Regions from separate parts of the Rhizobium viscosum genome, predicted to be linked through region 1. Evidence: riboswitches for the same ligand, from Rfam matches in the RefSeq annotation. Region 1 holds a riboswitch; each other region holds the start of a gene.
What was found. A riboswitch is a leader RNA that binds a small molecule or an ion and turns the genes downstream of it on or off. The one in region 1 is predicted to bind cobalamin.

Region 1 (10,192 bases):
GATGCGCAATGCGCTGCAGCTGGTGCGTGAGGCGGCTCCCGAACTCGAAGTCGACGGCGAAATGCACGGCGAAAGCGCGATCTCCGAGGAACTGCGCCGCCGCGTCATGCCGCATACTACGCTGCATGGCGAAGCCAACCTGCTGGTCTTCCCGAACCTCGATGCGGCCAATATCACCCTCGGCGTCGTGAAATCGATGACCGACGGCCTGCATGTTGGCCCGATCCTGCTCGGCACGGCGATGCCGGCCCATATCCTGGCGCCGTCGGTCACCTCTCGCGGTGTGGTCAATATGGCAGCGCTTGCTGTCGTCGAGGCATCGCAGCCGGCGTAATTCTCGCTGCGGCCGTCTGTGAAGCGACGGCCGCTGACATCAGGCATATCAGGCACGCCGTATCGAACGGCGTCCCTGATCCGACAGTTCATCCGCGCGTTCGTTGCCTTCAATGCCGGAATGGCCCTTGCACCAGGCAATTGTTATCGATGGATTCCGGGATAGCACGATGTCGAGCGCTTTCCAGAGTTTGGCATCTGATATCGTTCTGTTTCTGGCCCTGCCGTTCGGGTTGCTTTTCTTCCAGCCGTTGTTCTTCCAGATGGGGCGCCAGATGTTGCAGCCTTCGACGGTGTAGACGGAATCGGACCAGATGATCGCGGCTGTGCCGGGTACCGTGCGGCTGATCCAGATCACCGCCTCAAGCACCGCGGTCAGTTCCATCGTGTTGTTGGCACCATTCTCCACGCCGCCGAAACCGGTGCCTATTTCCACCCCGTCGCGATAGGCGATGAAGGCCCACCCGCCGTGCCCCGAGCGAGGCTCAAAACAACCATCCACGAAGAGGTGCAGGCCGTGCCCGGTTTCCGGTATTCCTGATGTCGTTTCGGTGGGGCGGATTTCGTCGGAAATACCTGTCATATCAGCTGTCTAGAGATCAATGGGCTCCCCGCTTGATTGCAGGAGCGAAGGGATGGAAGCGTCAGGCTTGCTGGATAAGAATGCAAAAATGCGCTAGGAATTACTGCGAGCTTATTAAGGGAAATGCGTTAAGACAAAGCGCGGTGAATTGAAGCCGCAATTCACCGATAGAAGCTTTTTCTCACTCCGGGACGACGTCGTGAAGCGCCGAAACCTGTATCTTGTTTTCTTTCTGGCATTCGCGGTTCCGGCAGCAGCTGAGACCAACGCGATCTGTGAAGATCTGCGCGGGCGCCTGGCCGACCTGCCGCAAACCTTCGGCAACAATGGTCCCGAGATGCGCCAATATGCAGGCGCGCTTGCCGAGCAGAATCTCGAACTGCGCAAGGTGCGCAGCGATCTGCGCCGGTATGGCTGCACCTCCGGCAGCATGGTCGTCCTCGGCGGCGAGAATGCCGGCTTCTGCCAGGAGCTCGTTCAATCCGAAGCCAGGATGGTGGACAATGTCCGTTACCTGCAGGACCGCCGTAACGAATTGCGCCAGTCCGGCGCCGATCCAGCCCGCGAAGGCCTGATGGCGGCCCTCGAGGACAATGGCTGCAACAGCGACAGCTTTACCGAATCCGCACACGGTGACGCCTATGCGCCCGCTCCTTCCATCGAGGAGCAGGCGATGCGCGGCGATACCTTCATCCCGCTCGGCGGCGGTGAGCGTTACGGACTGCCGCGGGCGGAAATGCTCTCGCCCGTCAGCACCATCTGCGTTCGCACCTGCGACGGCGGCTTCTTCCCGATCAGCAACAATGCCACTTCGATCGATTTCGGCCGCGATGCCGCGACTTGCTCGAAAATGTGCCCCGGTGTGGAGACGGAACTCTATTACCGCGATATTTCCAGCACCGAAGCCTCGAACATGATCTCGACGGCAACAGGCGCCCCCTATGGGACGATGAAGAACGCGTTCGCCTACAAGACCCGCGCGCCCGGCGAAAAATCCGCCTGCTCCTGCAATCTCAGCGCCTATTACGAGGAAATGCGCAAGAGCCAGGCAGCCTACGCGCCGGCGCCCGAGCCGAAGGGTTCGATCACCACGATCCACACCGAAGCCCCGAAAGCCGCAAGTACCCCGCCTGCCCCGCAGGCCCAGGTACCGGATCGTCCGTATGATCCTGCGAGCAACAAGGTGCGTCAGGTCGGCCCGCAATTCCTGGCCGGCGACCAGGGCAAGATCGATCTCACCAATCCAGCGACATCAGGCCCGCAGCCCCAACAGCAGCAACAATAATCACGGTATCGGCAGTCGAGATCGCGTCTTCAAATTGACGAGCGATGCTCCTTGAAGGCAGCTGCCAGCGTGCGAAGGGCCGCGCGCGATTTGGCATCCGTCAGCGTCGAATGCAGCACGATCTCAGAAGACGGCAACGGCGGCAGGCCGAAGCGCTCGCTGACCTCGACAGTGCCGACGGGGGCCAGCCGATAGGAGAAGGTTGAAACGGCAAGCCCGGCCGAAACGGCTGCTGTCACAGCCGAAGAGCCGCCGCCGAGGAAGACTTCGGTCCAGGGGATGCCGGCTGCATCGAGCGCGCGGGTGCAGACAGCCCGTACTCCGCAAGTTGGCGAGAGTGCTGCAAGACGCAACGGCTCGCCGCGGCGATACTCGAATTGCGGCGTGGCGAACCAGCCGAAATGCTCGGGCCCCAGAACCTCGCCGTCGCGCCGGTCTTCGTCTCGGCGGATGATCGCCGCATCCAGTTCGCCGCGATCGAAGGCGGCAAGCAGGGTGCAGGAATTATCGATCCGCACCTCGATCGTCAGACCCGGATCATGGGCGTTGAGGCGCGCAAGCAGTGTCGGAACCTCCGGCCCTGCTACATGCGCGGCAATGCCGATCGTGAAATGGCGGCGCGACGAGGAAAGCGCCGCAACGGCCCGGTCATGGGCTTCGAGGAATTCCCGTGCGGCCTGTAGAAACACTGCCCCTTGCGCCGAGAGCCGCACCAGCCGCGGCGTGCGTTCGATCAGCCGGTGGCCGAGCCGCTCCTCCAGCCGCTTCAGCTTGACGCTGATCGCTCCTTGCGTGCTGCCGAGTTCGTTGGCAGCACGGGTGAAACTCTTGTTGTCGGCGATCGCCACAAAGGCCTGAACGGAATCGACATCGAGCATGGTGAAACCAATCATTCGAATTTGTTGTGTCTGAAATATGTGATCATCCAATTCTGTAATGATCAAGTCCTGCCTATGCTGACGCAAATGGACCATAGCGGATGTCACGTTGTCCGCCTCAACGTCGAAAGGCCAAAGCATGCCCCCTGATTCCGTTTCATCCTCTCGTGCACGCAGCATCATTGCGCTGCTGGCTGCCTGTCTGTCCTCGCTGATGTTCGGTCTCGAAATATCGAGCGTGCCGGCAATCCTGCCCACATTGGAAAAAGTGCTTCACGCCGATTTCAGTGCCCTGCAATGGATCATGAACGCCTATACGATCGCCGTTACGACGGTGCTGATGGCCGCAGGCACATTGGCCGACCGTTACGGCCGCAAGCGCGTCTTCCTGATCGGCATTGCCGTCTTCGGCCTCACCTCGCTGATTGCCGGACTCGCGCAGGATGTCTCGCTGTTGATCGTTGCTCGTTTTCTGCAGGGAATGAGCGGCGGCTTCATGTTGATCTGCCAGGTAGCGGTCCTCTCCCATCAATTCCAGGAGGGCCGCGCCCGCAGCATCGCCTTCGGCTGGTGGGGTATCATTTTCGGCATCGGCCTGGGCTTCGGCCCGATCGTCGGCGTCGGAATCGTGGCGGTGGCCGGTTGGCAATGGGTGTTCCTCATCCATGCTGTACTGGCGGCCGTGACAGTCGCTCTCGCGCTGACGGGAATTCAGGAATCGCGCGATCCCGCAGCCGGACGGCTCGATATCGCCGGCATCGCTACCCTTTCGCTGGCGGTCTTCTGCCTTGCCTTCTTCATCACCCAGGGGCCAGCTCTCGGTTTTGCGAGCCCCGCTGCGCTTGGCACTATCGGACTTGGCGCCGCAAGCCTCGTCGCCTTCGTCGTTGCCGAAAGGCTGAATCCGCGACCGATGTTCGATGTCTCGGTCTTTGGCATTCGCGCCTTCTCGGGTGCCATCATCGGCTCGGCTGCCATGAATATCAGCTTCTGGCCTTTCATGATCTATCTGCCCATCTGGTATGAGGCCGGTCTCGGCTATGGCAGTGTGACCGCCGGCATCGCCTTGCTTGCCTATACGCTGCCGACGCTCGTCGTGCCGCCGCTGGCCGAACGGCTTATGCTGCGCTACCGGCCGGGCATCATCATTCCCGGCGGCCTTTTCACCATCGGGCTCGGCTTCCTGCTGATGAAGTCAGGCAGTGCTGCCGCTGCGCCAAGCTGGCTGACGATGCTGCCCGGTGCGCTGCTTGCCGGCATCGGACTTGGCTTCACCAACACCCCGGTCACCAATACGACGACGGGCGCCGTCTCCAGCGATCGCGCTGGCATGGCCTCCGGCATTGACATGAGCGCCCGGATGATCTCGCTCGCCATCAACATCGCCGTCATGGGCTTCATCCTGTTCAGCGGCGTGCTCTCCCATCTGAAGAGCGCCTTGCCGAACGCGATGGATGCCGATGACCTGCGCCTGCTTGCCGAACGGATCTCCGCCGGCAACATCACTGCCCTGCCAGACATTCCGGCCGAGACGGTGCATGATGCGCTGGTCGCAGGCTTCGGCGGTGTCATGCTCTATGGCGCCATCGGCGTCTGGCTTCTCGCCGCCGCAAGCTTCCTCACCTTTGGCCATTGGAGGACACCGGCCTGCGCCAAGGATTGCAGCACCCAGCCGGCCGAGTGACACACACGCGCGCCGGCTCAAACCGGCGCGGCCTCGCCTTCCACCTGTCCCCAGCCGTCGTGGTAGACCAGCTCTTCCAGCGCCACCCGCTGCCGCCAGCCTTTGACCGCCAGTTCCGGCTCCTCGTAGAGCCGGTCGACGAAGCCGGCGCAGAGCCAGGCGACGACTTCGATATGATCGGGAATGCCAAGTATCTCCTTGAGGTCGCCCTCGCGAAAGATGCTGACCCAGCCGATGCCGACGCCTTCGGCGCGGGCCGCGAGCCACAGGTTCTGGATGGCGCAGACGGTGGAATAGCTGTCCATGCGCGGATTATGCGTGCGCCCCAGCACCACGCTGCCGCTGCGGGTCGGATCGCAGGTCACGCAGATGCCGAGCGGCGCCTGGACAATGCCTTCGAGCTTCAGCGAACGATACTTTTCCTGCCGCTCGCCATCGAACATGCGAGCCGCTTCCTCATTCGCCCTGAGGAATGCATCGCGCACTCGCGCCCTCACCTCGGCACTTTTCACCAGAATGAAATTCCACGGCTGCATGAAGCCGACCGAGGGAGCGTGATGGGCCGCCGTCAAAAGCCGTGTTACCAGATCGTCCGGCAAGGGATCGGGCAGGAACTGGCTGCGCACGTCGCGCCGCGTCATGATTGCGTGATAGACGGCCTCGCGTTCGGCCGCAGAAAAGCTGGATGCCGGGCAAACGGCATCATCAATGGGTCGCATCGTCAAATCCCCAACAACGCAACCGCCCGCCGTCCGCGCGGGTTGGGTCTATCTTGCCAGGCCGGTCTTCTGACTTGGCGTCATCCGCCTCGCCGTTGCCTTCCCGGCCGGAAAGCCAGTGGCGTAGTTTAAACGGCGAGCGTCAGCCTTACAGCGTTGGGCACGTTCCGGTCTTGCACCGGATTCCCGATTCTCCCGCTTGTGACAGCAGGCACCTGACGGGCGATCTATGGCGCGGAAACGGCATGGCCGCAAGCCGCATGCGACATTCATTTCGTGGACAGGCTGAAAACGCTGTCCTAAAGCGAAACCCGAATCCAACCGACGCCCCACCAATGCCGGTGAGGAGCCGACGACCCGACGCCGCAGGAACAGACATGCCGAAGCGACCGAACCGGAAGAGGCCCTGGCCGAAAGCCGATAAAACTTCACAGCTCTGTCATTTTTCCTCACAGATTCCACGTGACAATTCCAATTCGCATGTCTACATAGGCGGCATGTCGATTTCGTCCGTTTACGCATCGCGATTTTATTCGTACCGCTGCTTCCAGCGGATGCGGGTCTGTGCGTAACCGAAACTAACGCGACGACAACCCGAACAGCCGCTAGTCTACCTGGCGGCTTTTTTGTTCCGCACGGTATGACCAAACAGGAGAGCATACCGTGACTGACACTATTGATGATCTGCGCATCGTCGAGATCACCCCGCTGACCAAGCCTGCCGATATTATCAAGGAAATCCCGCGTGACCGCGCGGTCACGCACACCGTGACCAGCACGCGCGACACGATCCACAATATCCTGACCGGTAAAGACGACCGTCAGCTGGTCGTCATCGGCCCCTGCTCGATCCATGATCCGGCAGCCGCCCGCGAATATGCGTCTCGTCTCGTCGAGCAGCGACGACGCCTGTCCGGCGATCTCGAAATAGTCATGCGCGTCTATTTCGAAAAGCCCCGCACCACCGTCGGCTGGAAGGGCCTGATGAACGACCCGCATCTCGACGGCAGCTACCGTATCGAGGAAGGCCTGCGCCTCGCCCGCCGTCTGCTGCTCGACATCAACGCCATGGGCCTGCCGGCCGGCTGCGAATTCCTCGATACGATCACGCCGCAGTACATCGCCGATCTCGTCAGCTACGGCGCCATCGGCGCGCGCACGACCGAAAGCCAGATCCACCGCCAGCTCGCCTCGGGTCTCTCCTGCCCGATCGGCTTCAAGAACGGCACGGATGGCGGCGCGCGTGTCGCGCTCGACGCGATCATGGCCGCTTCCCAGCCGCATCATTTCCCGGCTGTCACCAAGGACGGACAGGCAGCGATTGCCTCCACGCGTGGCAACGAGGACTGCCACATCATCCTGCGCGGCGGCAAGCGGCCCAACTATGAAGCTGCCGACGTCCAGGCCGTCATCGCCGAGGCAACCAAGCTGGGTGTCGACCCGCGCATGCTGATCGATGCCAGCCACGCCAACAGCGGCAAGGATCCGATGAACCAGCCGAAGGTCGTCCACGACGTCGCCGGCCAGATCGTCGCCGGCAATAGCCATATCAAGGGCATGATGATCGAGAGCAATCTCGTCGCCGGCCGCCAGGATCTCGTCCCCGGCAAGCCGCTCGTCTATGGCCAGTCCATTACCGATGGCTGCATCGGTTGGGATACGTCCGTCGAGGTACTCGAAGATCTCGCCAAGGCCGTCCGCGACCGCCGGAAGGCAGCCGTCGCTGCCTGAGTGGCCGCATTCAGCGCGGCGGGAAAACCCCGCCGCCCGTTCCCAATCTGCTATAGAGGGTTTTAGGAAACTACGAGTTTTCGATTGCGTAGATGAACAGAGCGGTCCACGCCGAACCAATTACAAATATCACTGTCCAGAGCCACATCGCTTCTTTTAGGGCGCGCTCGTTTTTTCTCAGGACGAGCATTAACAGTGACAATATAAATAAGGGGTAAGCTTGCGGGGAGATTAGAAGCATTCCACGCAACGGGCCTCTTAATTCGGCAGCGTCGGAAATCTCTTCATATATACTGTAATATGACATCGGTATTCTCGCTAAAATGTAGAGAGATACGAAGTATATTATAGATATTATGATCATCGATTTTCTTATGAAATGAATTTTACGCAAGGCCCTATCTCGCGGATGCGCTGTATTATGTTGTGTGTTTAATCTGTAGACGTACGCTAAGTTGCAGTCCGAAGCTATTCCCCACCGCTCACTCATCAAATGGCGGTGCGCCGCTCTTAAGACTTCACCGGAAAATACCGCACGAAAGCGAATTCCTCGCCATCCGGCGACCAGTTCGGCACGTTGATCGTGCCCTGCCCGCCGAAGAGTTCGAACAATTCCGTCAGGTTGCCGCCATCCATGTCCATCATCCGCAGGCGCACGTTGAGATCGCGCGGGTGATCGAAGACGTCAGGATCGTAGGAAAGGATCAGCACCTTGTCATTGTTCGGCGACGGATGCGCAAACCAGTTGCCGTAATTGTCCGATGTCACCTGCTCAAGACCCGTGCCATCGGGATGGATGCGCCAGATCTGCATCAGCCCGGTGCGGCTGGAATTGAAATAGATCCACTGCCCGTCGGCCGACCAGTCCGGCCCGTCATTGCGGCCCTCGCCATGCGTCAGCCGCTTCTCCTCGCCGCCGTCGACCGAGATCGTGTAGATATCGAAGAGATCATTGCGGATGCCGCAATAGGCAAGCTCGCGCCCATCGGGCGACCAGCCGTGCCAGTAGGACGGCAGGTTTTTGGTGATCAGCCGCGGCTTGCCGCCCTCGATCGGCAGGATGTAGATCGCCGACTTGCCGAACTCGGTCTTGTCGGAAATGACGATCTCCTCGCCATCGGGCGAAATGCCATGGTCATTGTTGCAATGCACGGCAAAACCGGTATCGACCCGCTCGACGAGATCGCTGCCATCGAGCCGCAGCCGATAGAGCAGCCCGTCGCCATTGATCAGCAGATAGGCGCCGTCGCGCGAGAAATTCGGCGCCTCCACCAGCGCCTCCGTCTGCCAGACGACGCGGCTCTCGCCCCGCCGCACGTTGTAGATTTCAACTGAGCTGCGCATTCATCCCTCCCAGACTTTTGAGGCGCCTCAGCGATCCCGGAACCGGTTGGTGATCGGGTAGCGCCGGTCGCGGCCAAAATTCTTCTTGGTGATCTTCACGCCCGGCGCCGACTGGCGGCGCTTGTATTCGGCGAGATAGAGCAGATGCTCGATGCGGTGGACCGTCTCGACATCATGGCCGCGCGCCACGATCTCCTCGACACCCATTTCCCGCTCGACAAGGCATTCGAGGATGTCGTCCAGAACAGGATAAGGCGGCAGCGAATCCTGATCCTTCTGATCGGGGCGGAGTTCGGCCGACGGCGCCTTGTCGATGATGTTCTGCGGAATGACTATCCCCGAAGGGCCGAGCGCATCCGGCGGCACATTCTCGTTGCGCCAGCGCGACAGCGCATAGACCTGCATCTTGTAAAGGTCCTTGATGGGGTTGAAGCCGCCGTTCATGTCGCCGTAGAGCGTCGCATAACCGACCGACATTTCCGACTTGTTGCCCGTGGTAACCACCATCGAGCCGAACTTGTTGGAGATCGCCATGAGGATGACGCCGCGCGCGCGGCTCTGCAGGTTTTCCTCAGTGATGCCGCTGTCTGTGCCCTCGAAGAGATTCGAGAGTGCGGATGAAAAGCCAGCGACGGGTTCTTCGATCGGAACGATGTCATAGCGGCAGCCAAGCGCTTTGGCGCAATCGGCGGCGTCCTTGAACGAATCTTCCGATGTATAGCGGTAGGGCAACATCACCGTGCGCACCCGTTCCTCGCCGAGCGCATCGACGGCAATCGCCGCGCAGATTGCCGAATCGATGCCGCCGGAGAGGCCGAGCACGACATTCTTGAAACCGTTCTTGTTCACATAGTCGCGGAAACCGAGCAGGCAGGCGCGGTAGTCGGCCTCCTCGCTCTCGGGGATGCGCGCCATCGGCCCTTGCGAGCAATGCCAGCCCTTTTCTGTCCGCTTCCAGGTGGTCACGGCCAATGCCGTTTCGAACTGGCTGAGCTGGAAGGCGAGCGACTTGTCGGCATTGAAGGCAAAGCTTGCGCCGTCGAAGACGAGCTCGTCCTGGCCGCCGAGCTGGGCGGCATAGACCATCGGCAAGCCGGTTTCGATCACCTGCTTCAGCACCACCTGATGACGGATATCGACTTTGCCGCGATAATAGGGCGAGCCGTTCGGCACGAGCAGGATTTCCGCGCCGCTTTCGGCAAGCGTCTCGCACACGCCGAGATCGCCCCAGATATCCTCGCAGATCGGAATGCCGATGCGCACGCCGCGAAAATTCACCGGACCCGGCATGGCGCCCTGGTCGAAGACGCGCTTCTCATCGAACTCGCCGTAATTCGGCAGGTCGATCTTGTCTCTGACGGCGATGACCTTGCCGCCGTCGAGCACGGCGATGGAATTGTAGCGGCCCGTCTCGTCCTGGCGCGGGAAACCGATGACGATGCCCGGCCCGCCATCGGCGGTGTCGGCCGCAAGGCTTTCGACTGCCTTCCAGCAGGCGTGGATGAAGGCCGGCTTCAGCACCAGATCTTCCGGTGGGTAACCGGAGATGAAAAGCTCGGTCATCATCAGGAGATGCGCGCCCTGCCGCGCCGCGTCAGTGCGCGCCTCACGCACCTTGGCAAGGTTTCCGGCGAC
Region 2 (10,192 bases), on a different contig from region 1:
CTGGGATATCGTGGCGTGGAACCGTGCGGCCACCATCGTCATGACCGACTATGGCAAGCTTGCGCCTGATGACAGGAACGTCTTGCGCCTGCTGTTCTCCAATCCCGGCGTCCGCAATGTCCAGCACGACTGGGAGGCCATGGCGCGTTTCGTCGTCGGGGCCTTCCGGGCGGATGCGGCGCGGGCGGGGGCGACCTCGGAAATATCAGATCTGGTGGAGGAGCTTTGTCGCACGAGCGCCGAGTTCAAGCGGATCTGGGAGGAGAACGAGGTGATCGCCCATGGCGAGGGAACCAAGCGGCTGAGACATCCTGTTCTCGGCGATATCGAGCTTGAATATTCCGGCTTTGCAATCGACGGCAGGCCGGATCTCAACATGGTCGTCTATAATCCCGTCGATCCCGATCTCGCCGAGCACATCCGTCGGATGGTCCGGGATGGGAGACCCGGGCGGGATTAAATCCTTCGCCGCAGCGTGAATACCGTCAGTTCCGAAGGCCTGCCCAGCCTCAGCGCAAAGCCCGGCCAGAGCGCGGTGCCGTTATTGACGTAGAGCTGCATGCCGCCGACGTGGTAGTGGCCGGAAACGAAACCGCCATTTGCGCGGGCGACCAGACGGTCGAGGCCGAGTACCATGCCGCCATGGGTGTGGCCTGACAGCTGCAGCGCGATGCCCCTCTTGGCGGTCTCGGCTGCCATTCTCGGCTGATGGTCGAGAAGAATGATCGGCGCCTCGGTTGGCGCGTCTTTCAAGGCCGCGGCAAGATCGGGATTGGGCATCGGTCTGCCGAATGCTGCCAGATCCGTCACGCCGGCAATGATGATGCGGTCCGTTCCGCGCTCGATGACGGCGTGCTCGTTCATCAGCATGCGCATGCCAAGACTGACGTCGTGCGCTATCCAATCGTCGTAGCCGAAATAATATTCGTGATTGCCGGGGATGGCGAAGATGCCGTCGCGCGCCTCGAGCTTCGCCAGCGGTGCTACATCCGCGCGGCGCTTTTCGAGGCGGCCATCGATGAAATCGCCGGTCACGACGATCAGATCGGTTTTCAGGTCATTGGCCCTCTCGACGAGGGTTTCGGCCCAGGAGGCCGGGAAGAGGCGGCTGAGATGCAGGTCGGTCAATTGCAGCAGGCGGTAGCCCTCGAAGGCTTCGGGAAGGTCCCGGATCGATATCTCGACATTCTTGACGGGCGGAATGCGCACGGCTCCAGCGACGCCAAAAGCGGCCAGGCCGAAGGCCGCGAGCCCGATGATGTAGCGGACCTCAGAGGGAACGGCCGGAAATTGTCCCTCCACGAGAGCAAGGACAAGCGAAACGGCATCCAGTGCGATCTGGAAGACGGCCAGTAGGAGCGTCGCGCCGAAGAGGAAATTCAACACGATAATCAGCGGGCGCGGATATTCGGGCGCGAAGACGGAACCCGAGGATATACGGTTCAGCAGCACCTGTTGGGAGGCGACCAGCAGCACGCCGGCAAAGAGGGCCTTGGCGGGCCAGATCCATGGCAGGGGGAGAATGAACCTGAGGACGACGACGAGCCAAGGAAGCCCGAGAACGAAATGGAACATCAAATAGGCCTGTGATTATCGATGCTTATGGGAGGGAATGAAGAGATTGAATCTGGTGTCTCCGGCGTTCTGCGCAAGGGGCTCATCATTCTTCGGGTTCGCCGGCCCGGCACTGGCCCAGGCGCGAGCACTCAGCCTGGCTTCTGCGCTTCGGCGAACAACCAGCCGATCACGGTTTCCCGCGCAGCAGATTTCCGGTAGCGGGGCCAGACGAGGTAGATATCCGACGGGCCGCGCAGCCGGGCTTCGAAGACACGCACGAGCCGCCCCCTTGCCAGATCCTCGGTGACGAAACCGCCATTGGCGAGAACGATGCCCTGTCCGGCAATCGCCGCCTCGATGGCGTGTGCGGTCTGCGAAAAACTGATGCCCTTGAAGGAGGGGCTTCTGCTGTTGGCGAGATGGCGCTCGACGAATTCCGGCCAGAGATTGTGGGCGTCGTGCAGCAGCGGATAGGCCGCAAGCTCCTCGGCCGTGCGCGGCGGGTCGCGGCCGGCCAGAAGCAGCGGACTGCAGACGGCAATGACCTCCTGTTCGAACAGGAGTTCTGCATTCAGACCCGGCCCGAAGGGCGGGCGGCCATAGCGGACGGCGAGATCGACACCATCGACGGCGAAGTTCGAGATACGCTCGGTCGCCAGGATATGCAGGTCGAGATCGGGGTGCAGCGCGGTGAAATCAGGCAGGCGCGGGATCAGCCATTTCGATGCGAATGTCGGCGTCGTGCTGATGGTGAGCTTGATCGCCTGCGGCTTCAGCTCGTCCGTTGCCCGCGCGATGATTTCGAAGGCGCGCCTGATATCGGCGATGTAGCGGCGGCCTTCGCCCGTCAACGCAAGCGTGCGCGGGAGCCGTTCGAACAGGGCCATGCCGAGCTGCGCTTCGAGCCCGCGAACCTGCTGGGCCACGGCGCCCTGCGTGACGCCGAGCTCTTCGGCGGCGAGCCGGAAGTTCAGGTGTCGTGCCGCAACCTCGAAGGCCCTGAGGCCATTGAGGGCGGGAAGCTTTCCCGGGATATCGCTCATCGAGTAGTTTTTCTACTGCCATAGAAGAGGAGAACTGTTTCGCGCTCGCGTGTCGGACATGGTATCGTGCCTGCATACTTCGATCAATTGGCGATATCACTTCAGGAGGGAACCAGCATGTCAGTAGAAAAAGTGGCTGTTATCACGGCAGGCGGCAGCGGCATGGGGGCCGAGAGCGCAAGACGCCTTGCGGCCGATGGATACAAGGTCGCGATCCTGTCTTCGTCCGGCAAAGGCGAGGCGCTCGCCAGGGAACTCGGCGGTGTCGGCGTGACCGGTTCCAACCAGTCGAATGACGATCTGAAGCGGCTGGTCGATTCCGCCATGAAGGAATGGGGCCGCATCGACGTTCTCGTCAACAGCGCCGGCCATGGGCCGCGCGCCGCACTGAATGAGATCACCGACGAGCAGTGGCATACGGGCATGGACGTCTACCTGATGAACGTCATCCGTCCGGTGCGGCTGGTCACCCCGATCATGCAGGCGCAGAAGAAGGGCGCGATCGTCAATATCTCGACGGCCTGGGTTTTCGAGCCGTCGACAATGTTTCCGACCTCGGCCGTCTTCCGCGCCGGCCTTGCCGCCTATACCAAGCTCTTTGCCGATACCTATGCGGCCGAAAATATCCGCATGAACAACGTGCTGCCCGGCTGGATCGACAGCCTGCCGGCAACAGAGGCGCGGCGCGAAACCGTGCCGATGCAGCGCTACGGCACGAGCGCGGAGGTGGCCGCGACCATCGCGTTTCTGGTGTCTGATGGGGCGGGGTATATTACCGGCCAGAGCCTGAAGGTCGATGGTGGGTTGATGCGGTCTGTTTGAGCGAGAGCGCCTGCCGGATGTTTGATGGCGGACGGCTGATCGTCGAGGGCAGGGTAGCTTGAACTATTCGGCTCTCAGCCTATTGTCAGGCGGTGGATATTGCGCCCATGCCCGCGACGATCGAGAAGGCCGGAAGCCATGCAGAAGTTCACTGTGACCATCACGCGAGAAATCGAGGCCGACACCGCCGAGGAAGCCGCGCTTCTTCTGTATCAGGAGCTCGCGAGGGACGCGGCGCCGCTTCGCTATCTGGTTGCTGATGAGACTAAGAGGACGAGGACTGTGACACTGGATCGGGCAAAGGCAGACGAATTCGCTGCTGTCGATCATACTGCCGATCCTGGGAACTGGTAGACGGCGGCTGCCGGGTCAACTCCATCCGCAACAGATCAGGGTCGCCGGCAGGTCAGGATGAAGCGGCGGTAGACCAGGGTTCTAAGCTTGTTTCTGAGGTTGGCATTCCTGCGCTGCGCCCGGGCGATCGGGGCGTGGGAGTGCAGTTCGATTTCGGCAAAGCCGGATGCCATCAGCAGCGGCAGCAGTGTGTCGGGGTGCAGGCCGGTGCCGAAGGGCAGGGCGGACATGATGCGGGTGTGGCGAGTGCTGAGCGCGCCGTCATAGTTCCTGTCGGCGCCGATGAGGCGGTCGATCCATGAGATCAGCAGGCTGGCGATGCGGCCGGTGGGCTTCGGGCTTGCCCAGTCGCCGTCGAAGAAGAGCAGCAGGCCACCGGGCTTGAGGATGCGGAGCCATTCGGCGAAGGTTTCCTGCGGCCGGGTCAGCGTCCAGACGAGGTGGCGGCAGACGATCGCGTCGTAATGCGCATCCGGCTCCAATGTGTTTTCGGCGTCTGCCAGGATGAAGCGCAGGCGCTTCTTGCCGGCGTGTTTGGTGCGGGCAACCTTCAGCATCGCTTCGGAGAAATCGAGCGCGGTGACGTCATGGCCGAGATCGTGGATCAGGCGCGTCACTTCGCCGGTGCCGCAGGCAAGTTCCAACACGCGTTTGGGCTCAAGGCCGAGAGCCTCGCGGATCGGTTTCTGCCAGGCATCGGCCTCCGGGCCGGGGGCGATCTTGTGGCCGAAGGCGAGGTCGAAGGTTTCCGAGCGTTTCGACCAGTAGTCGCGGATTTCTTCCTTAAGATCGAAATTCACGCCGTCCATGTCTCAACCCACCCGATACTGGATATGTGTGCGGCCATGCACGGCCGATCTTTCGATATGGGCGCGCACGCCGAAGACGCGGGCGATCAGATCTTCGGTCAGCACTTCCTCGGGCGTGCCTGCAGCCACGACCTCGCCCTTCTGCAGCACGGCCAGGTGATCGCAGAACATCGCCGCCAGATTGAGATCGTGCAGCGCGATGATGGAGGTGAGGCCGAGTTTTGAAACCAGCGCCAGGATATCGAGCTGGTGCTGGATATCGAGATGGTTGGTCGGCTCGTCGAGCAGGAGTTCGCTTGGGGCCTGGGCGAGGGCTCTGGCGATATGGACGCGCTGGCGTTCGCCGCCGGAGAGCGTCTGCCAGAGCTGACCGGCGCGCTCGCTCATGTCGACGCGGGCGAGTGCTTCCGCAACGGCGGTATCGTCATCGGCTCCCCAGGAGGCAATGAGGCCGCGATGCGGGGTGCGGCCGAGGCGGACGATGTCGCGCACGGTGAGCTGCGTATCCGTCGTCGACTGCTGCTCGACGAAGGCGATGCGGCGGGCGAGTGCTGCACGCGAGAGGCCCGAGACATCGTCGTCGCCGAGGCGGATGATGCCGCTTTTGACCTGCCGCAGGCGGCAGATCAGCCGCAACAGGCTGGATTTGCCGGAGCCGTTTGGGCCGAGCAGGCCGAGCACCTTGCCCTTTTCGACTAATATGCTGACGCCATTGACGATGACGGTGTTGCCGGCCGCGTAACTGACCTTGTCGACGGTGATGCTCATGCGCTTCTCCGCACGCGATAGAGGATGACGGCAAAGGCCGGTGCGCCGAAGAGCGCGGTGACGACGCCGATCGGCAGGATCTGCTGGGGAATGATGATGCGCGAGACAATGTCGGCGCCGACCATGAAGATCGCCCCGCCGAGCGCGCTCGCGGGCAGGAGACGGCCGTGGGAGGGGCCGACGAGGAAGCGGGCGGCATGGGGTATGACGAGGCCGACGAAGCCGATGGAACCGACCATGCTGACCACACCTGCCGTCATCGCCGCTGTCACGCCGAGCAGGGTGAACTGCACGCGGCGCACTGCGATGCCGAGGGAGGCTGCGGCATCCGTGCCGAAGGCGAAGGCATCGAGCGCGCGCACATGCGCAAGGCAGACGACGAAGCCCGTCAGCGCGACCGGCACGGAGAGCCAGACATCCGGCCAGCGCACGCCACTGAGCGACCCCAGGAGCCAGAAGAGTACGCCGCGGGCCTGTTCGGCATTGGCCGAGGTGGTGACGATATAGGAGGTCAGCGCATTGAAGAGCTGCGAGCCCGCCACGCCGCAGAGAATGATGCGCTCGCTGGTGCCGCCGGCACCCGCGGCGAGCAAGCCGACGAGCAGGAAGGCGATCACGGCGCCGATGAAGGCGCCGCCGGAGAGGCTGAGCACACCGTAGCCGAGACCTAATATCATGACGCAGACCGCTCCGGTGGAGGCACCGGCCGAAATGCCGAGCACATAGGGTTCGGCGAGCGGATTGCGCAACAGGGCCTGCAGCACCACGCCGCAGAGCGCCAGCGACGCGCCGGCACTGGCCGCCACCAGCGCGCGGCTGAGGCGGTAATCCCAGACGATGCCCTGATGAACGCGGCTGAGCTCGAATGCCGTGCCGAACAGGCGGTTGGAAACCGCCTTTGCCGTGGTGGCGAGCGGGATCGATATCTCGCCGATCGATACGGCGAGACTGATCATGATACCGAGCAGGAGGAGGGCGGCGATGGCGAGCGCTACCTGCGCCCACCATCGTCTCTGTGGCAAGGCAGCCTGGCTCACTGCGTCAGACCGAAGGACTTGATGCCCTTTGCCAGCACTTCGATGCCGTCGATCGTGCGGATCGTCGGGTTCATCGACTGGGCGTCCATCATGACGAAGCGCTTGTTCCTGACGGCATCGAGCTCTTTCGTGACCGGATCGTTTTCCAGGAAATCCACTTTCACCTTCGGGTCGTCGGCGGCATAGCGGCGCCGGTCCATGGTGGCGATGACGATGACGGCCGGGTTGGCTTGCGAGATCGTTTCCCAGCCGACGAGGGGCCATTCTTCCTCTGTTGTCACGACGTTCTTCGCGCCGAGCGTCTTCAGGATATAGGCAGGCGCGCTGTTCTTGCCGGCGATGAAGGCATCGCCCTTCACCTCCTTGCTGGAGAACCAGAAGACGATCGGCAGGTTCTTTGCCGCAGCACCTGAAACGGAGGCGACGGCCGCGACCTCGCGCTCCCTGAGGTCGGCGATCAGTGCATCGCCGCGGTCTTTCACGTCGAAGATCTCGGAGAGTTCGCCGATTTCCTGATAGATCAGGTCCATCGTGAACAGCTCCTTGCGCACGCCATCGCCACCATCGGTGTTGATCTTGGCGACGCAATCGGCCGGCGCGATATAGGTGTTGATGCCGAGATCGGCGAACTGTTCGCGCTTGCCGACGGAGCCCTGGGCGCCGACATGCCATTCGAATTCGGCAGCAACCAGATCGGGCTCGGCGCCGACGACGGATTCGAAGCTCGGGTCGTTGTCAGCCAGCCGTTTGATCCTGCTGTTGGCCTCTGCATATTGCGGCAGGACCGGGCCGACCCAGACGGCGGTGCCGGCGATCTTGTCGGCAAGGCCGAGCGAGAAGAGCACTTCGGTCATGCCCTGGCCGATCGAAACGACCCTGGCCGGTGCCTTTTCGAAAGTGACCTTCTGGCCGCAATTGCTGAGGGTGAGGGGATATTGGGTGGCTGCGAAGGCGGGGGCTGCAAGGCCGGCCAGCCCGAGCGCGAGGGAAAAGCTCTTCAGAAGCTGTCGCATGGGAAACTCTCGATCAAAAGGAAAAGGGCTAGCGGACGCCGGTGCGCGCAGATGCGTGAGCCAAACGTGGCGGGACGGCTAGCGGCGAGTGGTCCAATCGGGACGGATCGCGTGCGGCAAGCGGCAGGAAATAAGGTCAATCATATCTGCTCCTTGTCCAGGCATCCCCGCCTGGCTGATTGGATTGCGATTGACGGCAGGTCTCCTGGCTCGCGGATGTCAGCTGGTCATCTGCCTTCCCGCGCTTTCGCGCAGTGGCGTGGCCCTGAGGCCGGCGGAGATGATCGCAAGCGATCACTCCGATATGACCAGTTCGCTTGTCATCTTCCGGGATGAATGGCGAACCATGCATTCCAGGATATGACCAGCAATCCGCTTACAGTTGCGGGGGCAGCCACGGTCTTGGTCCCTATTGGGTCGTCCGCACCGTGTTCCCTATTAATCCCCTTGGAGTCTTCCTCGGGGAACCGTCGCCCCGATCTATGACGCCGCCATGGGCGACGTCAAGCGCAGGGAACGCGAAGTGTGGTCTGCCAACAGGCTTAGTGGCTGGCGCCCGAGCCGCCGGCGGCGACAAGCCCGAAGGGTTGGCCTTCGACGGGGATCGTGCGCGTTTGCTTCAGTGTTTCGCTACTGACAAGGCGGATCAGGCTGCGGCGAGGATCGGTGATGGCGATATCATCGCCGGCCACGGCCAGCCGAGGACGCGGATCGCGCCAATGGCCGTCCTTGCTGTAGGGTTCCGTGACGGTTTCCGATCTGACGATCTCGCCCTTCACCGTATCGAGCAGATGCAGCCTGCCATCTTCGGTGAGGATATAGGCATTCTGGAACTTTGCCGGATCGAGCACAAAATCGACGCGCCGTGTCGGAAGGTCGATAACGCGGTAGGGCGCCTCAGTACTGTCGGGGTCAATCAGCACCACCTTGTCCTCCCCGTAATTGCCGAGGAAGAACTGCATGGAGCGGCCGCCGAGCAGGGTGGAGACCTTGCCTTGCGGCAGCGACGCGCCATAAGCGATCATCTCCACCCTGGGGCCTGCAGTGCCGCCCGGGCGGGCAATAAGCACGCCTTCCTCGCAACCGAAGGCAACGAGGCGGGCAGAGGTCGCCTCGCCATGCAGGCCGGTGCAGGGCGTGACATCGCCGATCTGCCGACCATCACGGTCGAGCACCCGCAGACCAAGGCGCGGTGGCAGTTCGCCCTCCTTGACCGGCGCCTGCATGTTCGGCACGGAGACCAGCAGGTGATTGCCCATCGGCACTGCGACGCCATGATGGGCGGCGATGGTATCGACAGCCTTCGGCTCCGGCTTTTCCTGCAGCAGGCTGCTTTCCTTCAGGAGATCGAAGTGGTTGGTGCGATCGTAGAAGATCGCTACGTCATCGCCATGCGTCACCACATGGCCGGGCTTCTCGCCCTTTATCGTCGCGCCGATCAGCTTCGGCGGCGCCACCTCGAGATCGCGATGCTCCCCATGATCGGAAAGGGCAATGCCGGTATCGATGGCGTGAACGACATTCTCTTCGCCCTGGACGGCAAAGACCGTGCGCCCGGTCTCGCTCAGCGACAGGGCGGCATAACCCTTGAGATCGAAGCGGCCGATCTGTCTCCCGCTTGCAAGGTCGATGGCGTGGACGATCGGCAGGCTGTGGTCAGCCACGAAAAGCCGCCAGCTCTCCTGCTGTTCCTCCTCGGCGCCGGAAGCCGATGGCAAGGCGGCGGATGTGAGCGCGGTGGCGACTGCGAATGTAGCGAAGAGGCGCCGGGACATGAAATCTCCTTTAATGTAATAACATTACATTCTCGTTGTTATAAAGTTACGTTTGCCTTGTCCAGTCCTGGCTGCAGGATTTTTGAGAAACCAGAGCCGTACGTTCATTCGGACGCACAAAGGACGCGCTAACTCTTTGAATCTACGAATCGGGCGCTGGCCTGGTCTGATGTTTGGCCGGCTTTTCATCGTGACTGGATGGCGGTGTGCAGGCGCTGATCCCGCCGCACTGTGACGCAGGCCATTGATGTCGATTGCTGAGCCGAGCTCACAAGCCCATCCCGCCCACCTCGTCTAATTCGGATAATCCGCGGACGCTATATTCCTTCGGTGCAGCTTCTGCTGCCCGTCAGCTTAAGGGATAAGCCATTGAGAACATCCGGATTTGCCGCAACCGATGCGAATACGCCGTTGCACCCTTTCTCCTTCGATCGCCGGGAACTGCGTCCAGAGGACGTGGCGATCGATATTCTCTATTGCGGGGTCTGCCATACGGATCTGCACATGGCCCGTAACGACTGGGGCTTTTCGGCCTATCCCGTCGTGCCTGGCCATGAGATCGTCGGGCGCGTGTCTGCAATCGGCAGCGGCGTTTCGCACTTCAGGGTGGGCGACAATGTTGCCGTCGGCACGATTGTGGACAGCTGCATGGAGTGCACCAACTGCCGGCGCAACGAAGAGCAGATGTGCTACAAGCGTGCCACTGTCACCTATAACGGCCAGGACCGGGTGACGGGCGAGACCACCTATGGCGGCTATTCAAACCATATCGTCGTGCGCGAGGAATTCGTGCTCAGCGTGCCTGATGGGCTGGATCTTTCGCGCGTCGGGCCGCTGCTCTGCGCCGGGATTACCACCTATTCGCCGCTGCGCACCTGGAATGTCGGCCCCGGCAGCCGGGTGGGTGTAATCGGGCTCGGCGGGCTCGGGCATCTGGCGGTGAAGTTCGCTTCGGCGCTGGGTGCTGAAGTGACCGTGCTGACGCGCTCGGAAGGCAAGGTCGGCACCGCCCGC
Region 3 (10,192 bases), on a different contig from region 1:
ATGAGGTTCTGGCTAGCATATTGCATGATGAGGCGGCCTGTCGTCGTCTCGCCGGTGAAGGCGATCTTGGCGATGCGCGGGCTGGAAGCGAGCGGCTTTCCGGCTTCGAGGCCAAAGCCATTGACGATGTTGAGCACGCCGGGCGGCAGGAGATCGCCGACGATTTCCGCCCAGAACAACAGTGAGGCGGGGGTCTGTTCGGCCGGCTTGATGACGACGCAGTTGCCGGCGGCGAGAGCCGGCGCCAGCTTCCACGCTGCCATCAGGATCGGGAAGTTCCAGGGAATGATCTGGCCGACGACGCCGAGGGGTTCGTGGAAGTGATAGGCGACGGTATCATGGTCGATTTCGCCGATCGTGCCTTCCTGTGCGCGGATGCAGGAGGCGAAATAGCGGAAGTGGTCGATGGCGAGCGGGATATCGGCCGCCATGGTTTCGCGGATCGGCTTGCCGTTGTCCCAGGTTTCGGCCTGCGCCAGAAGCTCCAGCTTGTCTTCCATGCGCTGGGCGATCTTCATAAGGATGTTGGAGCGCTCGGTGGTGGAAGTGCGGCCCCATTTTTCCTTCGCGGCATGGGCGGCATCGAGCGCGGCGTTGATGTCCTTTTCATCCGAGCGCGGAATTTCGCAGAGCTTGCCGCCGGTGACGGGCGTGACGTTGTCGAAATATTTGCCGCCGATCGGCTCGCGCCATTCGCCGCCGATATAGTTGCCGTATCTCAGCTTGTACGGTGACTCGACGATTTTCTGATGAAGCATGTCATCCTCCCTTGATGAACGGGTTCCGGATCGAACCGGTGAGAGGAAATCTGTGTCGCTTTTGGCTGATGGAACAGGGTAGCTCCGCAATACCGCAGCGCACAGTGTCGCAGAGTTGCGACAGGTTCCCGCGGTACCACGAGATTGTGATTGAACCTCTAGCCCGATGTCAGTGCAGGTCGAGCTTCTTCATCTTCCGGTGCAGTGTAGCGCGGCTGATCCCGAGGGCAACGGCGGCCTGGGAGACATTGCCGTGCGTGCGTGAGAGCGCGCGCAGCAGCGCCGCCTTCTCAGCTTCGGCCATCTCTTCTTCCTGCGAAACCCGACCTTCATGCAGCGCATCGGAGGCCGGAATGCCGGCTGCGATGTGCCTGTCGTCAAGCTTGAGGGCAAGGCGGGCGGCCCGCGTGGCGCCAAGGACAAGGTCATGTCGGTCGACGGCGAGCAATGCGTTGGCGGAATTGACGCCGGCCGGCACCATGACGAAGCGGGCACCTGCAAAGGCGGAACGGAAGAGGTTGAGCTCGATGCGCATCGCCGCATCGCGCACGGCCTGCGAGAGGATGCTGAGCGTCATTTCATTGACGTCGTCGCGGCAGGTAGAAATGTCCAGCGCGGCGGCCAGCAGGCCGCGGTGATCGCGGATCGGCGCCGTGGTGCAGCTCAGCTTGATGTTCGAGCAATAGAAATGCTGGTCACGGAAAACGGCGACGGCGCGGTCATCGGCGAGTGCCGTGCCGATACCGTTGGTGCCGATGCTGGCTTCGGTCCAGACGGAACCGGTCCAGAGGCCGAGATCGTGGAATTCCTTATCGTTGCCGGCGGCGCCGCGGCGTTCCAGCGCGATGCCGTTGCGATCTGTCAGCAGCAAGCAGCAGCCGGCCCTGCCGACGGTTGCAAAGAGGCGGTCGAGTTCCTCCCGGGCATCGGCGATCAACTGTTCGGATTGCTCCCGCGCCAGGCCGAATTCCTGCTCGGTGAGGCGTAGCGGCGCGCGCTTATCTTCCGGTGCCAGCTGGTACATTGTCATGCAGCGCCGCCAGGAAGCCACGATTGGAGAGCTGGCCGCAGCGGAATTTTGCTGGGCGCACGTATAGACATGCTCCGCATGCGCGGATTGTTCGTGCATTGAGGCTCCTCCCAGAACTTGCGCATATTCTGATGTAAATATGGCAGCTTTGCAATCAGGCCGGCATGACGGCAGATTGCGCGGATGGAATTTGCCTGATGGCGAGTGTCGCATTCCTGAGACAGTTGCGCTGTCCGCCTGAGCATCGTGATCGCGATAATATGACCAGCTGGTTGCCGGCTCGCCGTATTTCAATGGATATAGCGCCCGCCGGGCGCCGGCTCCTGATGTCGCGGCCTTCACATTTCAGTGTTTGCGCTCGCGACAGTGAAACAGATCGTTGCGTGGCTTCGTAGTTCCCTTTGTAGGCAATAGTGAAAGAAAAACCGGGATGCCGGGAATAAATCCCAGCCGGCGTTGTCTACCAGACGAGATGAATCTGTCGCCGCTGCTGACTAGGAGAGCAAAGCGATGATGAACAGACGATTGCTGCTGACCGCTGCCGGACTTGGCGCCTTTGGCCTGCGCTTCGGTTTCGGCAGCCACGCCATGGCGAAGGAGAGCTTCGCAGTTACCCATACCGACGAAGAGTGGCGCAAGCTTCTGACGCCGGATCAATATTCGGTGCTGCGGCAGGAGGGAACGGAATATCCCTTCACAAGCCCGTTGCTGCATGAAGAGCGCAAGGGCAATTTCGCCTGTGCGGGCTGTGATCAGGAGGTCTTTTCCTCGACCACGAAATTCGACAGCGGTACTGGTTGGCCGAGCTTCTGGGCGCCGCTCGACGACAAGGTCGTCGGCACGACGCGCGACGCGTCCTTCGGCATGGTGCGCGATGCCGTTCATTGCGGCCGCTGCGGTGGGCATCTCGGCCATGTCTTCAACGACGGACCGAAGCCGACGGGCCTGCGCTACTGTATGAACGGCGTGGCCATGACCTTCCACGCGGCTTCTGCCTGATCGACGGATTATTGCGATGCCGAGGCGATCTCTTGAAGTCGGCGAATGGCTGCGGCAGCCCAGCAGTTCGCGACGTTCGGCGTGGGCAGGCGTCGGCGGCGGTCGTTTCGCCACGCCGATCTCAATTAGGTGCTCGACAATCTGAGAACACACTGACGCTGTGGCGTTTCATCTAAGGGCGGTGATGGCTTGATGTGTTTATCGATCGTAAAGCGCCAACTCCTCGGCGGTTGGCGGCTCGAACAGTTTCGACCACCTAAGCAGGTCCGCCCGCGAGATATCGAACGTGCCGACTGGAAGCTCGGCGTTTCGCCGGGAGACCCGGTCCCAAAGCTCATCAAAGGGAACGTCGAGGAAGCAGAGGACGACGCGGGCACCAGCTGCGCGAGCTTCCTGCCGGCAGGTGTCGCGTTCTACCCGTGACCACACTCCCCAATCCACGACAACGTTACACTGAAGCCTGATGGCACGCAGGGCGATCTGCCATTGTAGGCTCTCGACTCTATCTCGGCACGGACCAGTTTCGGCTTCCGGAGTAGAGATGCCGGGGTAAAGCTTGTGCATCCAGTCGTCTCCGGTCAGACGCAGAGCAGATGCTTCATATTCGATTATCTTGGCGAGCGACGTCTTCCCCGAACCGGGAAGACCGCAAGTGAGATAGAGCGTGGGCATTGGAAAATCTCTGATTTTGGCTTGGCAAGGGAAGTGGTCCCGCGGTGTCTTGCAGGACTGCGCTTCGCTCAATGCCGCAAGGCGCGGCCAATCAGAGGTGTGTTGCCATAATCTATCTTGTAGGATCGCGCTGCTCGGGGGTCAAGACGGAGCGGATGGTGAGCTCACAGGTGAGGTCGTCTGCGTGAAGCCGGTCCGGTCGGTGACCACAGGTTCGAGATCCATTTCTTCGATCCGGGCGTGCAGGCTTTCGCCTTCACCTTCGGCCGAGCCAGGCCTCGATGCCTTTCGCTGCAGCCTGGCCCGTGGCGAAACAAGCTGTCAGCAGATAGCCGCCCGTCGGCGCCTCCCAGTCCAGCATCTCTCCGGCTGCAAAAGTGCCGGGGAAATGTTTCAGCATATAGGTCTCGTCGATTTCGCTGAAGGCGATGCCGCCGGCAGAGGATATGGCCTCGGTGATGGGGCGTGGGCGCAGCAATGGGACAGGCAAGGCCTTGATGGCGGCGGCGAGTTTGTGCGGATCGTTGCGATCGGTCTCCGGCACTAACTCGCGCAGAAGTGCTGCCTTTACACCGTCGATGCCGGCTCCCTTGCGCAAGCGGTTGGAGAAACTTGTCTTGGCATCCTGACGGGCGAGATCACGGGACAGGCGATCCAGCGTGCGGCCGGGAGCAAGGTCGATCGCGACGGTTGCTTTGCCATTCTGCAGCAGGTCGTCCCGCAAGACGGCCGAGTGCGCATAGACGAGGCTGCCTTCGATGCCGTGTTTGCTGATGACGAACTCGCCCGGAAATGTCCCGGCGCGTGATGTTGCCGTCACGGATTTCAGCGGCTCTCCGGCGAAGCGATCGCGGAAGATCTCGCTCCAAGCGACATCGAAGCCGCAATTGGCCGGTTGAAACGGTGCGATCATTATGCCGCGATCGGAGAGTAGCGGCACCCAGTCAGCATCCGAGCCAAGGCGCGGATAGCTGGCTCCGCCGAGTGCAAGCAGTGTCGCGTCGCAGGAAATGGTCTTGCGGCCGTCGGGTGTTTCGAAAACATGTCCGCTTTCGGCAAAACCGATCCAGCGGTGGCGGGTGAAGAAACTGACCCCGCGGGCTTCCAGACGGGCGAGCCAGGCGCGCAGCAGCGGCGAGGCCTTCATGACATTGGGGAAGACCCGGCCGGAGGAGCCGACGAAGGTTTCGGTGCCGAGGCCGGCCGCCCAGGCGCGGATATCGGCCGGGGTGAAGGCATCGAGGGCAGCGCGAAGCCGGGGATTGGCATCGCCGAAGCGGGTGGCGAAGCGCTCGTAATCTTCGGAATGGGTGATGTTGAGGCCGGACTTGCCGGCGAGCAGAAATTTGCGGGCGAAGGTTGGCATCGCGTCGTAGACGGAAACGGCATGGCCGCTTGCCGACAGCATTTCGGCTGCCGAAAGGCCGGCGGGGCCGCCGCCGATGATCGCGATTTTCTTCTGGTTCATTGCACCTTCTTGGCGCGGGGCGCGTTTCGGTGCAAGCCTCAGTGATGCGGATGCGCGCACTTGCCGTGGTCGGCGAGCACCTCGATGACCCGGCATTGATCGACGCGGCCATGGCCGCAGCCCTCGACCATCTGTTGCAGTTCCGCCTTTAGGGCGTTGAGGCTGCGGATGCGCTGCTCGACCTCGATCAGGCGCGCCTTGGCGATGGCATCGGCGGAAGCACAGGATTGGTGCGGATCGTCCTGAAGCTGAAGCAGCGTGCGGATCGCGTCGATCTCGAAGCCGAGTTCGCGGGCGTGGCGGATGAAGGTGAGGCGGTTGAGATCATCAGGCTCGTAAGAGCGCTGGTTGCCCTCGCTGCGGCTCGGCGCCGACAGCAGGCCGATGCCTTCATAGTAGCGGATCGTCGGCACCTTGACGCCGCTCTGGCGGGCAGCTTCACCGATCGTGATCTTTTTCATGATTTTCCTCTTGCACCTCTAGTCGCTAGAGGATGTAGGAAGGATACTGCTTACAAGCAAGGATCGAAATCATGGGTGAAGCAGCACAGGCACGATACCGGGTTGGCGGCATGGATTGCGCCTCCTGCGCAACGAAAATCGATACGGCCGTCAGGCGTATGGATGGCGTCGAGGACGTCTCCGTTTCGGTTACGGCCGGTACGATGACGGTGCGCCATAACGGCAGCAGCGATCTCAAGGCAATCGAGAAGAAGGTGACCGGCCTCGGCTATTCTGTTGCTCCGCTCGCCGGCAAGGCACCTGCTCGCGAGAGCAAGGCCGACCATGATCATGCGCATCATGATCACGATCACCACGACCATGATCACGAAGGCCATGATCACGATCACGCTGGCCACGATCACGATCATGATGCGCGTGATCATTCCGGTCACGCGCATCAGCACGGCGCCGAGGAAGTCGAAGGCCTTCATGGCCATGATCATGGACCGATGACTGGTCCCTGGTGGCAGAGCAAGAAGGGCCGGTTGACGATCCTTTCAGGCCTTGCACTCGTCGTTGCCTATGTCGTGGGCCATCTAGTGCCCTCGATTGCCTCCTCTGCTTTCATTGTCGCCATGCTGGTCGGGCTGGTGCCGATCGCACGCCGTGCGGTCATGGCTGCTCTTTCCGGAACGCCCTTCTCCATCGAAATGCTGATGACGATTGCTGCTGTCGGCGCCGTCATCATCAATGCCGGGGAAGAGGCGGCGACGGTCGTCTTCCTGTTCCTCGTCGGCGAATTGCTGGAAGGGGTGGCCGCTGGCAAGGCGCGCGCCAGCATCCAGTCGCTGACGACGCTGGTGCCGAAGAATGCGCTGCTCGAGACGGGCGGCGAGGTTAAGGAAGTGCCGGCCGAGACGCTTGCGGTCGGTTCCGTCATTCTTGTACGGCCGGGAGACCGGATTTCCGCCGATGGCACTATTCTGTCCGGTGAAAGCGCGATCGACGAGGCGCCGGTGACGGGCGAAAGTACGCCGGTGCGCAAGGGCACGGGCGCGACCGTTTTTGCCGGCACGGTCAATGGCGATGCGGCCTTGCGTGTTCGTGTCACAGCCGCTGCCAAGGACAATACGATTGCCCGCGTCGTCAAGCTGGTAGAAGAGGCTCAGGAATCGAAGGCGCCGACGGAGCGCTTCATCGATCGCTTCTCCCGCTATTATACGCCTGGTGTGGTCGTCGTGGCGGCTCTGGTGGCTGTTTTGCCGCCGTTGCTGATGGGTGGGGCATGGGGTGAATGGGTCTACAAGGGTCTCGCTATCCTTCTTATCGGCTGCCCCTGTGCGCTGGTCATTTCCACGCCGGCGGCGATTGCCGCCTCGCTTTCGGCGGGTGCGCGCCGCGGTCTGCTGATGAAGGGCGGGGCGGTTCTGGAATCGCTCGGCCAGGTGACAGCCGTTGCTTTCGACAAGACAGGCACGTTGACCGAGGGCAAGCCGCAGGTCACCGATATAATTTCCTACGGACGCACTGAGGCAGAGGTGCTTTCGCGTGCTGCCGTTCTCGAACAGGGCTCCAGCCATCCGTTGGCGCTTGCAATCCTCAACCGGGCCAAGGCCGATAGCGTGCCCGTGCCGCCGGCTTTCGAAGTCGAAGCGCTGCCTGGTAAGGGCATGACCGGCAAAGTGGGGGGCGAAACGCTCGATCTCCTGTCGCCGCCGGCTGCGCGCGAGCGCGGTGCGCTGAATGCGGAGCAGGACGAGCAGGTCGCGGTGCTGAACGGCGCGGGCAAGAGCGTCTCGGTACTGCTCGTCAATGGTGTTGCAGCCGGTCTCATCGCCATGCGTGACGAGCCTCGTGAAGACGCAAAGAGCGGGCTTGCGACACTCAAAGCTGCTGGCGTGCGCGCCATCATGCTGACCGGCGACAACAAGCGCACGGCGGCTGCCGTTGCCGGCGATCTCGGCATCGACTGGCGCGGCGAACTCCTGCCGCAGGACAAGCAGCGCATTGTTGGCGAGTTGAAGAAGGAAGGTCTGTTCGTCGCCAAGGTGGGCGACGGCATCAATGATGCGCCGGCACTTGCCGCTGCCGATGTCGGCATCGCCATGGGCGGCGGCACCGACGTGGCGCTGGAAACGGCGGATGCGGCTGTGCTGCACGGGCGCGTTGGCGACGTGGCGCGCATGATCGAGCTTTCGAAGCGGACCATGCGCAATATCATGCAGAACATCACCATGGCTCTCGGGCTGAAGGCCGTGTTCCTTATTACCACCATTGCCGGCATTACCGGCCTGTGGCCGGCGATTCTTGCGGATACGGGTGCGACGGTGCTGGTGACGATGAATGCGCTTCGGCTTCTTCAGATAAAGACATAAAGATTTCTTTATATCATCTTGACGTTACGATGCGGCGGGTGCATGCTTGCCGCATCGTTGGTTCTTGGGGTCTATTGATCCCAAGCTAAGAGGGAATCCGGTGCGGCCATCGCCAAGACCGGAGCTGCCCCCGCAACTGTAAGCGGAGAGACACCGTCCTAAGACGTCACTGGGAAGACGCCCGGGAAGACTGGATGGTGTTGAAGACCCGCAAGCCAGGAGACCTGCCGCGATAGATAACGTCCACGGGCGGGGTGTCCCGGTGTGCCGCTTTGCGCGAGACGGCACTTCTGTGGCCGCACCTCGTCGATGCGTTGCGCCGCAGCCTTGCCCATAACCTTCGGGGTAAGGAAATGACCATCAAGACTGCAAATCTCGGCTTTCCCAGGATCGGAAAGCATCGTGAACTCAAATTCGCACTTGAAAGCTATTGGGCCGACAAGTCCGATGCCGGCGCGCTTCTCGATATCGGCAAGCGGCTGCGGGCGCAAAACTGGGCCCTGCAGAAAGAGAAGGGGATCGATATCATCCCCTCCAATGATTTCTCGTTCTATGACCACGTGCTCGACACGACTGTCATGATCGGCGCCATACCTTCGGCCTATGGTTGGAAGGACGGGCCTGTTGCGCTTGATACCTATTTCGCCATGGCGCGCGGCTCGACCGGCGAAGAGGCGCATGTCGATTGCGGCCATCAGCACCATCACGGGCATGGCGTGCCAGCGCTGGAAATGACGAAATGGTTCGACACGAACTATCACTACATGGTGCCGGAACTCGGTCCCGATCAATCCTTCGCGCTGACCGCAAACAGGCCGCTCGATGCCTTCATCGAGGCGAAGACGCTCGGAATCCACACACGGCCGGTCATCCTCGGTCCGGTCACCTTCCTGAAGCTCGCCAAGGGAACCGAGGAAGGTTTTGCGCCGATCACCCTGCTGGAACGCCTGTTGCCTGTTTATGCGAGGGTGCTTGCGGAACTGAGTGCAGCCGGTGCCGACTGGGTGCAGATCGACGAACCATGCCTGGTGCTTGATCTCTCAGGAGAAGAGCAGGCAGCGCTGAAGCACGTCTATCGCGCGCTGCATGAGCTGGTGCCGAACCTGAAGATCATGCTCGCCACCTATTTCGGCAATATAGGCGACAACCTGCCGACGGCGCTCTCGTTGCCGGTTTCCGGCCTGCATGTCGATCTCGTTCGTGCTCCGCAGCAGATTGATGTCCTTCTCGAAGCGCCAGCTGATCTGACGCTGTCGCTCGGCATCATCGACGGACGCAATATCTGGAAAGCGGACCTTGCTGCGATCCTGAAAAAGATCGAGCCACTCGTTCAGCGCATCGGTGCGGATCGGCTGCAGATCGCACCGTCCTGCTCGCTGCTGCATGTGCCGATCGATCTGGATCTGGAAACCGGGTTGGATGAGGAGCTGACGTCGTGGCTTGCTTTCGCCACCCAGAAACTTGATGAACTCTCTGCACTCGGCAGTCCCGGCGGGGCTTCTCAAGCGATTGCTGCAGCCTCTGAGGCTGTGACCTCTCGCGCAGCTTCGCCACGTGTGCACGATCTCAAAGTCAGGCAGCGGGTCGCGGCAATCGATGAGACGATGATGACGCGGAGCAGCGGTTTTGCCGAGAGGACCGGCCTGCAGGAGCGCAAGCTTCGCCTGCCGCTCTTCCCGACGACGACGATCGGCTCCTTCCCGCAGACATCAGATGTTCGAAAGTCCCGCTCCGCTTTCACCAAGGGGACGATCAGCGAGGCGGATTATGATGCCTTTTTGAAAAAAGAGACTGAAGCGGCAATCCGCTGGCAGGAGGAAATCGGCTTGGACGTACTCGTCCATGGCGAATTCGAACGCAATGACATGGTGCAGTATTTCGGCGAGCAGCTTTCCGGCTTCGCCTTCACGCAGCATGCCTGGGTGCAGAGCTATGGCTCCCGTTATGTGCGCCCGCCTATCATCTTCGGCGACGTCTCCCGGCCGAAGCCGATGACGGTCGAGTGGTGGTGCTATGCGCAGTCGCTGACAGAGAAGCCGGTCAAGGGCATGCTGACCGGACCGGTGACGATCCTGAACTGGTCCTTCGTCCGCGACGATCTTTCCCGTGCCGATGTCAGCCGGCAGATCGCGTTGGCGATCCGCGACGAGGTGCTCGATCTCGAAAAGGCCGGTGCGGCGATGATCCAGATCGACGAAGCTGCCCTTCGAGAAGGCCTACCGCTGCGCAAGGCCGACTGGAAGACCTATCTGGACTGGGCGGTCGAGAGTTTTCGCCTGTGCGCCTCCGGCGTGGCGGACGAAACGCAGATCCATACGCATATGTGCTATTCGGAGTTCAACCAGATCATCGATGCCATTGCCGCAATGGATGCCGACGTGATCTCGATCGAGACGTCACGCTCCAAGATGGAACTGCTGGAAGCCTTCCGCAGCTATAAATATCCG

Region 2: another riboswitch for cobalamin. It lies ahead of H4W29_RS18185 (ABC transporter substrate-binding protein); the one in region 1 lies ahead of bluB (5,6-dimethylbenzimidazole synthase).
Region 3: another riboswitch for cobalamin. It lies ahead of metE (5-methyltetrahydropteroyltriglutamate--homocysteine S-methyltransferase); the one in region 1 lies ahead of bluB (5,6-dimethylbenzimidazole synthase).

Annotation. Positions count from the first base shown of each region.
Region 1 is NZ_JADBEC010000003.1:197,189-207,380, reverse strand. Features, by position in the region: gene H4W29_RS33070 (NADP-dependent malic enzyme) at 1-334, shown strand, start outside; gene H4W29_RS33065 (ribonuclease H family protein) at 383-916, opposite strand; gene H4W29_RS33060 (DUF2865 domain-containing protein) at 1,116-2,201, shown strand; gene H4W29_RS33055 (LysR family transcriptional regulator) at 2,231-3,094, opposite strand; gene H4W29_RS33050 (MFS transporter) at 3,219-4,763, shown strand; gene bluB (5,6-dimethylbenzimidazole synthase) at 4,781-5,482, opposite strand; cobalamin riboswitch at 5,525-5,716, opposite strand; gene H4W29_RS33040 (3-deoxy-7-phosphoheptulonate synthase) at 6,146-7,213, shown strand; gene H4W29_RS33035 (TolB family protein) at 7,724-8,557, opposite strand; gene H4W29_RS33030 (NAD+ synthase) at 8,585-10,192, opposite strand, start outside.
Region 2 is NZ_JADBEC010000001.1:3,696,267-3,706,458, forward strand. Features, by position in the region: gene H4W29_RS18145 (helix-turn-helix transcriptional regulator) at 1-460, shown strand, start outside; gene H4W29_RS18150 (metallophosphoesterase) at 457-1,575, opposite strand; gene gcvA (transcriptional regulator GcvA) at 1,707-2,600, opposite strand; gene H4W29_RS18160 (SDR family oxidoreductase) at 2,718-3,422, shown strand; gene H4W29_RS18165 (hypothetical protein) at 3,561-3,776, shown strand; gene H4W29_RS18170 (class I SAM-dependent methyltransferase) at 3,812-4,585, opposite strand; gene H4W29_RS18175 (ABC transporter ATP-binding protein) at 4,589-5,353, opposite strand; gene H4W29_RS18180 (FecCD family ABC transporter permease) at 5,350-6,375, opposite strand; gene H4W29_RS18185 (ABC transporter substrate-binding protein) at 6,387-7,403, opposite strand; cobalamin riboswitch at 7,582-7,890, opposite strand; gene H4W29_RS18190 (metallochaperone AztD) at 7,946-9,178, opposite strand; gene H4W29_RS18195 (NAD(P)-dependent alcohol dehydrogenase) at 9,548-10,192, shown strand, end outside.
Region 3 is NZ_JADBEC010000001.1:2,350,966-2,361,157, forward strand. Features, by position in the region: gene adh (aldehyde dehydrogenase) at 1-758, opposite strand, end outside; gene H4W29_RS11635 (helix-turn-helix domain-containing protein) at 928-1,887, opposite strand; gene msrB (peptide-methionine (R)-S-oxide reductase MsrB) at 2,299-2,787, shown strand; gene H4W29_RS11645 (P-loop nucleotide/nucleoside kinase family protein) at 2,986-3,459, opposite strand; gene H4W29_RS11650 (TIGR03862 family flavoprotein) at 3,716-4,927, opposite strand; gene H4W29_RS11655 (MerR family transcriptional regulator) at 4,966-5,388, opposite strand; gene H4W29_RS11660 (heavy metal translocating P-type ATPase) at 5,460-7,745, shown strand; cobalamin riboswitch at 7,786-7,991, shown strand; gene metE (5-methyltetrahydropteroyltriglutamate--homocysteine S-methyltransferase) at 8,099-10,192, shown strand, end outside.